DNA from 3 places in the Streptomyces sp. NBC_00631 genome. Region 1 is predicted to be linked to each of the others. Evidence: predicted binding sites of a transcription regulator. Region 1 holds the regulator's gene; each other region holds the start of a gene.
What was found. The regulator HrcA, encoded in region 1, represses chaperone genes, less so after heat shock. The targets are predictions, from matches to a motif close to TTNGCACTCNGNNNNNCNGAGTGCNAA.
Positions count from the first base shown of each region.

Region 2: groES (co-chaperone GroES) is a predicted target of HrcA. The motif match lies at 1,532-1,558, and genes of this name have one in related genera.
Region 3: groL (chaperonin GroEL) is a predicted target of HrcA. The motif match lies at 1,465-1,491, and genes of this name have one in related genera.

Region 1 is NZ_CP107734.1:3,849,203-3,852,476, reverse strand. Features, by position in the region: gene OHB00_RS17630 (MBL fold metallo-hydrolase) at 1-631, opposite strand, end outside; gene hrcA (heat-inducible transcriptional repressor HrcA) at 812-1,828, shown strand; gene dnaJ (molecular chaperone DnaJ) at 1,829-2,965, shown strand; gene OHB00_RS17615 (nitronate monooxygenase) at 3,263-3,274, shown strand, end outside.
Region 2 is NZ_CP107734.1:6,723,820-6,727,093, reverse strand. Features, by position in the region: gene groL (chaperonin GroEL) at 1-958, opposite strand, end outside; gene groES (co-chaperone GroES) at 1,077-1,385, opposite strand; gene OHB00_RS31030 (polysaccharide deacetylase family protein) at 1,762-2,517, opposite strand; gene OHB00_RS31025 (polysaccharide deacetylase family protein) at 2,577-3,274, opposite strand, start outside.
Region 3 is NZ_CP107734.1:5,140,467-5,143,740, reverse strand. Features, by position in the region: gene thrC (threonine synthase) at 1-278, shown strand, start outside; gene OHB00_RS23480 (MoaD/ThiS family protein) at 322-597, shown strand; gene OHB00_RS23475 (cold-shock protein) at 1,066-1,272, shown strand; gene groL (chaperonin GroEL) at 1,654-3,274, shown strand, end outside.

The DNA.
Region 1 (3,274 bases):
CGTTCTCGCCGCCGAGCGAGAGCAGGCGGTCCAGGGCCGCGGGCCATCGCGACGGTACGGCGTCGGGGCCGGCCTGCGGATCGCCGGACTCCTCCACCAGGTCGCCGCAGAACACCACCTCCGGGTCGCCGGGGACCAGGACGGCGAGGTCGTGGGGGGTGTGGCCGGGGCCCACGTTGGCCAGCAGGGCCTGGCGGCCGTCGCCCAGGTCGAGCGTCCACTCGCCGGAGACCAGGTGGCGCGGGCGGGGGAGGGCGTCGGCCGCCTCCTCGGCCTCCGGGGAGGGAAGGCCGTTGCGGACCGCGTCCAGGCGGAGCTCCTCGCGGTCGTAGGCGAAGACGGCCTCCGTGCCCACCGCCGCGTACAGGTCCGCGCCAGCGAAGGCGGCCGCCCCGAAGACGTGGTCGAAGTGCGGGTGGGTGAGCGCGAGATGAGTCACACGGCGGTCGGCCAGTGCCTGCGCCTCCACGCGCAACCGTGCGCCCTCCGCCAGGCTCGACCCGGCGTCCACCATCAGGGCCGTGCCCGCGCCCAGCACCAGACCCGCCGTGCAGTCCCAGCCCGGCAGCCGGCACCGGCCGACCCCGTCGGCCACCCGCTCCCAGCCCAGCTCTTCCCAAGTCACCGTCATGCCGCGACGCTAGCCGTAGAACGCCATGGGTCCTGACCGACCTTGCCCAGTCAGTACCCCACGGCCGTACACTGGGCCGGGGACGCTGGCACTCGCGCTCACAGAGTGCCAGACGAAAGACACGAAGGACCCGAAGGACCCGAAAGGCCGCGGGACGACTTTCTGGAGGTGTGGCGCCGGATGCTGAGTGAACGCAGGCTTCAGGTATTGCGCGCCATCGTCCAGGACTACGTCGGCACCGAGGAACCGGTCGGGTCGAAGGCGCTGACCGAACGGCACAACCTCGGCGTCTCGCCGGCGACCGTGCGCAACGACATGGCCGCCCTGGAGGACGAGGGGTACATCGCCCAGCCGCACACCAGCGCGGGGCGGATCCCCACCGACAAGGGCTACCGGCTGTTCGTCGACAAACTGGCCGGCGTCAAACCGATGAGCGCGCCCGAGCGGCGGGCCATCCAGAACTTCCTCGACGGCGCCGTCGACCTCGACGACGTGGTGGCGCGTACCGTGCGGCTGCTGGCTCAGCTGACGCGGCAGGTGGCGGTGGTGCAGTATCCGTCGCTGACGCGGTCGACCGTGCGCCACGTGGAACTGCTCGCGCTGGCCCCGGCCCGGCTGATGCTGGTACTGATCACCGACACCGGACGGGTCGAGCAGCGGATGGTCGACTGCCCGGCGCCCTTCGGGGAAACGTCTCTGGCGGATCTGCGGGCCCGGCTGAACAGCAAGGTCGCGGGACGCCGGTTCGCGGACGTGCCCCGGCTGGTGGAGGACCTGCCGGAGGCCTTCGAGGTCGAGGACCGCGGCGCGGTCACGGCGGTGCTCTCCACCCTGCTGGAGACACTCGTCGAGGAGAACGAGGAGCGGCTGATGATCGGCGGCACCGCCAATCTCACCCGCTTCGGACATGACTTTCCCCTCACCATCCGGCCCGTCCTGGAGGCTCTGGAGGAGCACGTCGTCCTCCTCAAACTCCTGGGCGAGGCGGGGGATTCGGGCATGACCGTACGCATCGGTCACGAGAACGCCTACGAGGGACTCAACTCCACGTCCGTGGTGTCGGTCGGTTACGGTTCGGGCGGCGAGGCAGTCGCCAAACTCGGCGTGGTCGGACCGACGCGCATGGATTACCCGGGAACGATGGGAGCGGTACGAGCGGTGGCACGGTACGTCGGACAGATCCTGGCGGAGTCGTAAGTGGCCACGGACTACTACGCCGTTCTCGGCGTGCGCCGCGACGCGTCGCAGGAAGAGATCAAGAAGGCCTTCCGTCGGCTCGCGCGCGAGCTGCACCCGGACGTCAACCCGGATCCGAAGACCCAGGAGCGGTTCAAGGAGATCAACGCCGCCTACGAGGTGCTCTCCGATCCGCAGAAGAAGCAGGTCTACGACCTCGGCGGGGATCCGCTCTCGCAGAGCGGCGGCGCGGGGGCCGGGGGCTTCGGGGCCGGTGGCTTCGGGAACTTCTCGGACATCATGGACGCGTTCTTCGGTACGGCGTCCCAGCGCGGGCCGAGGTCGCGTACGCGGCGCGGCCAGGACGCGATGATCCGGATCGAGGTCGAGCTCGACGAGGCGGCCTTCGGCACGACCAAGGACATCCAGGTCGACACGGCGATCGTCTGCAACACCTGCAACGGTGAGGGCGCGGCGCCGGGCACCTCCGCCCAGACGTGTGACATGTGCCGGGGCCGTGGTGAGGTCTCGCAGGTGACGCGGTCCTTCCTCGGGCAGGTCATGACCTCCCGGCCGTGCCCGCAGTGCCAGGGGTTCGGGACCGTCGTGCCGACGCCGTGCCCCGAGTGCGCGGGTGACGGGCGGGTGCGGTCGCGGCGGACGCTGACCGTGAAGATCCCGGCCGGTGTCGACAACGGCACCCGGATCCAGCTCGCCGGTGAGGGCGAGGTCGGGCCCGGCGGGGGTCCCGCGGGTGACCTGTACGTCGAGATCCACGAGCTGCCGCACTCCACGTTCCAGCGGCGCGGGGACGATCTGCACTGCACGGTGACGATTCCGATGACGGCGGCGTCGCTCGGTACGAAGGTGCCGCTGGAGACGCTGGACGGGCTGGAGGAGATCGACATCCGGCCCGGCACCCAGTCTGGGCAGTCGATTCCGCTGCACGGGCGTGGGGTCACGCATCTGCGGGGTGGCGGTCGGGGTGACCTGATCGTGCATGTCGAGGTGACGACGCCGACGAAGCTGGATCCTGAGCAGGAGCGGTTGCTGCGGGAGCTGGCGAAGCTGCGTGGGGAGGAACGGCCGCAGGGGCAGTTCCAGCCGGGTCAGCAAGGGTTGTTCAGCCGACTGAAGGACGCGTTCAACGGGCGTTGACATGGTGCCGTGAAGGGGCTCCGCCCCTTCGACCCCGCCAGGGGGCTCCGCCCCCTGGACCCCCGAAACCCTCGCCCACCCACCACCCGACTCGGTCGATCAAGAAGCAAGGCCGCCCCGCGGCTCGGTCGATCAAGAAGTGAGGCCGCCCCGCGGCTCGGTCGATCGAGGGTCGGGGCCGTCCCCGCGGCTCGGTCGATCAAGAGGTTGGGTGCCTCTGGGTGGGGGAGATTTCTGGCATGTGCCAAAGGGGCGGCCCGATTCGGTCTTGTTCGGAGGACGTGACAACATGCCGTCATGTCCTCCGCA
Region 2 (3,274 bases), 2.9 Mb from region 1:
CGGAGCCCAGCACGTCCAGGCCGACCTGGTCGAGCTTGAGGCCGACCTCCTCGGAGATGACCGTGCCGCCGGTGAGGATCGCCAGGTCCTCCAGCATCGCCTTGCGGCGGTCGCCGAAGCCGGGGGCCTTGACCGCGACCGCGTTGAAGGTGCCGCGGATCTTGTTGACGACGAGAGTGGAGAGGGCCTCACCCTCGACGTCCTCGGCGATGATCAGCAGCGGCTTGGAGGCGCCCGCCTGGATGACCTTCTCCAGCAGCGGGAGCAGGTCGGCGATGGAGGCGATCTTGCCCTGGTTGATGAGGATGTAGGGGTCCTCCAGGACGGCCTCCATGCGCTCCTGGTCCGTCACGAAGTACGGGGACAGGTAGCCCTTGTCGAAGGCCATGCCCTCGGTGAAGTCCAGCTCCAGGCCGAAGGTGTTGGACTCCTCGACGGTGATGACACCGTCCTTGCCGACCTTGTCCATCGCCTCGGCGATGAGCTCGCCGACCTGCTGGTCCTGGGCGGACAGCGCGGCGACGGCGGCGATGTCGGACTTCTCTTCGATCGGGCGGGCCGACGCGAGGAGGTCCTCGGAGACGGCGGCGACCGCGGCGTCGATGCCCTTCTTCAGGGCGGCCGGGGAGGCACCGGCGGCGACGTTCTTCAGTCCCTCGCGGACGAGCGCCTGGGCCAGCACGGTGGCGGTGGTCGTACCGTCACCCGCGATGTCGTTGGTCTTGGTCGCCACCTCCTTCACCAGCTGGGCGCCGAGGTTCTCGTACGGGTCCTCGATCTCGACCTCGCGGGCGATCGTGACACCGTCGTTGGTGATGGTGGGGGCGCCGAACTTCTTGTCGATGACGACGTTGCGGCCCTTGGGGCCGATCGTCACCTTCACCGTGTCGGCAAGCTTGTTGACGCCGCGCTCAAGGGCGCGACGGGCGTCCTCGTCGAACTTCAGGATCTTCGCCATGGGAGCGGTTCAGCCCTCTCGGAAAGCGTGGGTGAAACGAACCGCGCCCCTGACGCCCGGCTTCACAAGGTCGCGGGGGCCAGGGGCGCAGCTCAAAGCAGGATGTGCTTGAGGTGAACTACTTCTCGATGATCGCGAGCACGTCGCGAGCCGAGAGGACGAGGTACTCGTCGCCGTTGTACTTCACCTCGGTGCCGCCGTACTTGCTGTAGAGCACGACGTCGCCGACCTTGACGTCGAGCGGCAGGCGCTCGCCGTTCTCGAAACGGCCCGGGCCCACGGCGAGGACGGCGCCCTCCTGGGGCTTCTCCTTCGCGGTGTCCGGGATGACCAGGCCGGAGGCCGTGGTCTGCTCGGCGTCGAGCGGCTGGACCACAATGCGGTCCTCAAGCGGCTTGATGGCAACCTTGGAGCTGGCGGTCGTCACGATCCGACCTCCCCCTTCGGAGATCTCACGGGGTTAACTGTCTGAGGTGGCGACCAGGTGGATCCGTCGTCGCGGGTGCCGGACCTGCCCGTCGCGTTGTTGGCACTCTCATCTGCCGAGTGCCAGTGCCGAGACTATGACCGCGATTAGCACTCGGTCAAGCGGAGTGCCAATTGCCTGCGGCGCGGCGCCGAAAAAATCCGGGGTGACCGGAGTTGTGGTGGCCGTCCCTGGGGGCTGCGCCCCCGGCCCCCCTTCGGCCTTCGGCCTCGTCCTCAGGCGCCGGACGGGCTGGATTTGGTGGCGAGGCCGTCGTCGGCGGGCGGCCGGACGGGCTGGATGTGTGGCTGAGCGGCGTCGTCGGCCGGAAAACTGCCTACAGGTAGTCCTCAAGCCGGCCCACCGTCAGACCGGCCGCCTGCACCCTGCGCAGCAGCCTGGCGGTGCGCTCTCTGAGGGGCGGGCCGAGGGCCTCGTCGGGGCCCACCAGGATGATGTCGCCGGGGTGGAGCTGCTTGTCCCCGCTCCGGTAGGTGATGCCGTCGGGGGTCATCGCCGCCCGCCACAGCACCACCGCCGTGACACCGCAGTCGGCCGCCGCGCGCAGGGTGGTGGTGTCGTAGGTGCCGTAGGGCGGGCGGAAGAGGCGGGGGCGGATGCCGAAGCGGGACTTCAGCTTCTCCTGCTGGCCGCAGATCTCGGCGCGCTGGCCCGCGTACGGCAGGCCGGGCATGGCCGGGTGGTCGAGGGTGTGGTTCTGGACGCTCGCGCCGACCGACTGGAGGCGGGCGAAGTGGCCGTAGCCGGGGCCGACCACGCTGTCCGTGAGGAACATGCTCACCGGCAGGCGCAGTTCGCGGACCATGTCGACGAAGCGGGGGTCCTTCTCGGCGCCGTCGTCGTAGGTCAGGAAGACGACCCGGTCGGACGTGGGGATGTGGTCGACGACCGGGGGGAGGACGGTGCGGAAGGACAGCGGGTGCAGCGGCGGGCGCGGGGCCGGGGGAAGGGGCGCGGCCAGCCCCCACTGGCGGTACGTCGGCTCGCCGGCCGGGCCGTGCGGGTGCACCCGGTCGGCCGCCTTCCTGCCGAGCCGTTCGATGGGGTCGACGGACGGGGCGCAGGCCGACATGAGGAGGGCGGCGGCCAGGAGGGCGGCGGCCGGGAAAGCGGCCGTCGCCCTCGGTCGGCTCACAGGTAGTCCTCCAGGCGCGCCACCGCGTAGCCGTCGCGGGTGACCTTGTTCAGGAAGCGGCGCATGTCGTCGACCATGGTGCCGTCCCAGTCGTCACGGCCCCGGAAGTGCGTGAGGACGATGTCACCGGGGTGCAGGCTGCGGTCCCACTCGCGGTACTCCCAGTGGTCGACGAACACCTCCTCGTCCCAGATCGGCGCGTACCTGATGCCGCAGGTCTTGGCGGCCCGCAGGGTGTCGCCGTTGTAGTTGCCGTAGGGCGGCCGGAAGACCGTCGGCGCCTTGCCGAACTCCCTCCTCATGATGTCCTGCATGCCGCAGATCTCGTGCTTCTGCTCTTCGTAGGTCAGACCGGGCAGGTAGGGGTGGGTGAGGGTGTGGTTGTTGAGGGTGTGGCCCTCGGCCTGCATCCGGCGGAAGTAGGCGTAGTCGTCCTTGACCAGGTAGTTGCTGAGGAACGCGGTGTAGGGGATCCGCAGCTCGCTCATCATCCGCAGGAAGTCCGGGTCCTTCTCGGCGCCGTCGTCGATGGTGAGGAAGACGACCTTCTTCCTGGTGGGGACGGTGGTGAAGACCGGGGGCAGGTCGTCCTCCACCTGGCCGTCCACCTCGAAGCCGTCGCGAGCGGTGATCCTCGGCTTGTGCTTCGGCGGGGCCGGGGGCCGCAGCGGGACCGCGTCCAGCCCCCAGCGCC
Region 3 (3,274 bases), 1.3 Mb from region 1:
GCACCGGCGGTGCCGTGGAGGACGTCACCGACGAGCAGGTCGTCGACGCCATCAAGCTCCTTGCGCGGACCGAGGGAATCTTCGCGGAAACCGCCGGCGGAGTGACGGTTGGAGTCACCAAAAAGCTCATTGAGAATGGGTTGATTGATCCGGCGAAGTCGGTCGTTGTACTCAACACCGGTGATGGACTGAAGACGCTGGACGCGGTTGCGGGAACCGGACTCACCGCGACCATTCGCCCGAATCTGGAGTCTTTCCGTGAGGCCGGGCTCGCCTGAGTCCCCTGAGAAATAGGGCGTTGCCCAGACCGGAGGTAAAAACGTGAGCGTCACCGTTCGCATCCCCACCATCCTGCGCACCTACACCGGCGGCCAGGCCGAAGTCACCGCCGAAGGCGCCACCCTCGGCGAGGTCATCTCCGACCTGGAGAAGAACCACACCGGGATCTCCGCGCGCGTCCTCGACGACCAGGGCAAGCTGCGCCGTTTCGTGAATGTGTACGTCAACGACGACGACGTGCGGTTCGAGCAGGGCCTGGAGACCGCCACCCCGGACGGGGTCGGTGTCTCCATCATCCCGGCCGTGGCCGGCGGCTGACGTGCTGACCTGCTTGACAGGCTGATCGAATGACCGAACATTACCTTCGGTAACGCCGATCACCGACTGTTCATCGGATTGCCCCCTCCGTGAGAGAAGCGGAGGGGGCAATTCTGTGTGGTTGAGCGCGGTACAGTTGGGGAACACGGTCCCGATCTCCAGGTCGGGGGCCCTGTATTCGATACCGCGAGCCCGACAAGAAGTAGCCAAAGTGTGCGGGTTATATGCGGCTTTTGCGGCCTTTATGGGGCCCGACTTGCCCTGAATTCGGCCGAATTCTTGCTACATTCCGGACCCTTCCCGTCCAGAATTCTCGTCCGATTGACCTGTTGCAGACGGCAGTTGGACAGATACATTCAGCCGCGGTCGACGCGTTCCGGCGCACGCCCCCAACCAATGGGGGGTGAGGTCTGACCCGGATCCGCGAAGTGTGGATCTGTGCAAGGGCCAGTAATAGGGGAGTTAGGCATGGCTCAGGGCACCGTCAAGTGGTTCAACGCGGAGAAGGGGTACGGCTTCATCGCGGTCGACGGTGGTGCGGATGTATTCGTCCACTACAGCGCGATTCAGATGGACGGCTACCGCACCCTGGAAGAGGGTCAGCGGGTCGATTTCGAGATCTCGCAGGGCCAGAAGGGGCCGCAGGCGGACATGGTCCGGCTGGCGACCAGCTGAAGCACGCGCCGACTGTCAGCGACGTTCTTCTGTATTTCTTCGAAGGGCTCGTGCCTCCCGGGGCACGAGCCCTTCGGCATGCCTGGGCACGAGCCCGGGCGGGCCGACTCCGGGGGCCGATCCCCGGGGGCGCTCGCGGCCGCCCGTCACCCGACCGCCGCCCCTCGACGAGCACTCGCTTCGCGAGCGCGCCTTGCACTCTCGATGGGCGAGTGCTAATCATTGGCGTTAGCACTCTGAAGGTGAGAGTGACAAAGAAGGACCGGGTCGGTGAGGCCCGCAGGCCGGGTGGGGCAAGGAACCCACGGGTCGGCGAGCCGTCCGTCGCGGGCGCGGGCGCGGTCCGAAGACTCACCCCCAGTCCTGGAGGGACCACTTCACATGGCCAAGATCATCGCGTTCGACGAGGAGGCGCGGCGCGGCCTTGAGCGCGGTATGAACCAGCTCGCCGACGCCGTCAAGGTCACCCTCGGCCCCAAGGGCCGCAACGTCGTCCTTGAGAAGAAGTGGGGCGCCCCCACGATCACCAACGATGGTGTGTCCATCGCCAAGGAGATCGAGCTGGAGGACCCGTACGAGAAGATCGGCGCCGAGCTGGTCAAGGAAGTCGCCAAGAAGACGGACGACGTCGCCGGTGACGGTACGACCACCGCGACCGTGCTCGCCCAGGCCCTGGTCAAGGAAGGCCTGCGCAACGTCGCGGCCGGCGCCAACCCGATGGCCCTGAAGCGCGGTATCGAGAAGGCCGTCGAGGCTGTCTCCGGTGCCCTGCTTGAGCAGGCGAAGGACGTCGAGACCAAGGAGCAGATCGCCTCCACGGCCTCCATCTCCGCCGCCGACACCCAGATCGGCGAGCTCATCGCCGAGGCCATGGACAAGGTCGGCAAGGAAGGCGTCATCACCGTCGAGGAGTCCCAGACCTTCGGTCTGGAGCTGGAGCTCACCGAGGGTATGCGCTTCGACAAGGGCTACATCTCGGCGTACTTCGCCACCGACATGGAGCGTATGGAGGCGTCCCTCGACGACCCGTACATCCTGATCGCCAACTCCAAGATCGGCTCCGTCAAGGACCTGCTCCCGCTCCTGGAGAAGGTCATGCAGTCGGGCAAGCCGCTGCTGATCATCGCCGAGGACGTCGAGGGCGAGGCCCTGTCGACCCTGGTCGTCAACAAGATCCGCGGCACCTTCAAGTCCGTCGCCGTCAAGGCCCCGGGCTTCGGCGACCGCCGCAAGGCGATGCTGAACGACATCGCCATCCTCACCGGTGGCGAGGTCATCTCCGAGGAGGTCGGTCTCAAGCTGGAGAACACGACCCTCGACCTGCTGGGCCGCGCCCGCAAGGTGGTCATCACCAAGGACGAGACCACCATCGTCGACGGCGCCGGCTCCACCGAGCAGGTCCAGGGCCGGGTCAACCAGATCCGCGCCGAGATCGAGCAGTCCGACTCGGACTACGACCGCGAGAAGCTCCAGGAGCGCCTGGCCAAGCTCGCCGGTGGCGTCGCCGTCATCAAGGCCGGTGCCGCGACCGAGGTGGAGCTCAAGGAGCGCAAGCACCGCATCGAGGACGCGGTGCGCAACGCCAAGGCGGCCGTCGAGGAGGGCATCGTCGCCGGTGGTGGCGTGGCCCTGCTGCAGGCCTCCCAGGTCTTCGAGAAGCTGGAGCTGGAGGGTGACGAGGCGACCGGCGCGCAGGCCGTGAAGCTCGCCCTTGAGGCCCCGCTGAAGCAGATCGCCGTCAACGCCGGCCTTGAGGGCGGCGTCGTGGTGGAGAAGGTCCGCAACCTCACCCCGGGCCACGGCCTGAACGCCGCGACCGGTGAGTACGTCGACCTGATCGCCGAGGGCATCATCGACCCGGCGAAGGTGACCCGCTCTGCCCTGCAGAACGCCGCCTCCATCGCCGCGCTCTTCCTCACCACCGAGGCCGTCATCGCGGACAAGCCGGAGAAGGCCGCCGCGGCCGCTCCGGGCGGCATGCCGGGCGGTGACATGGACTTCT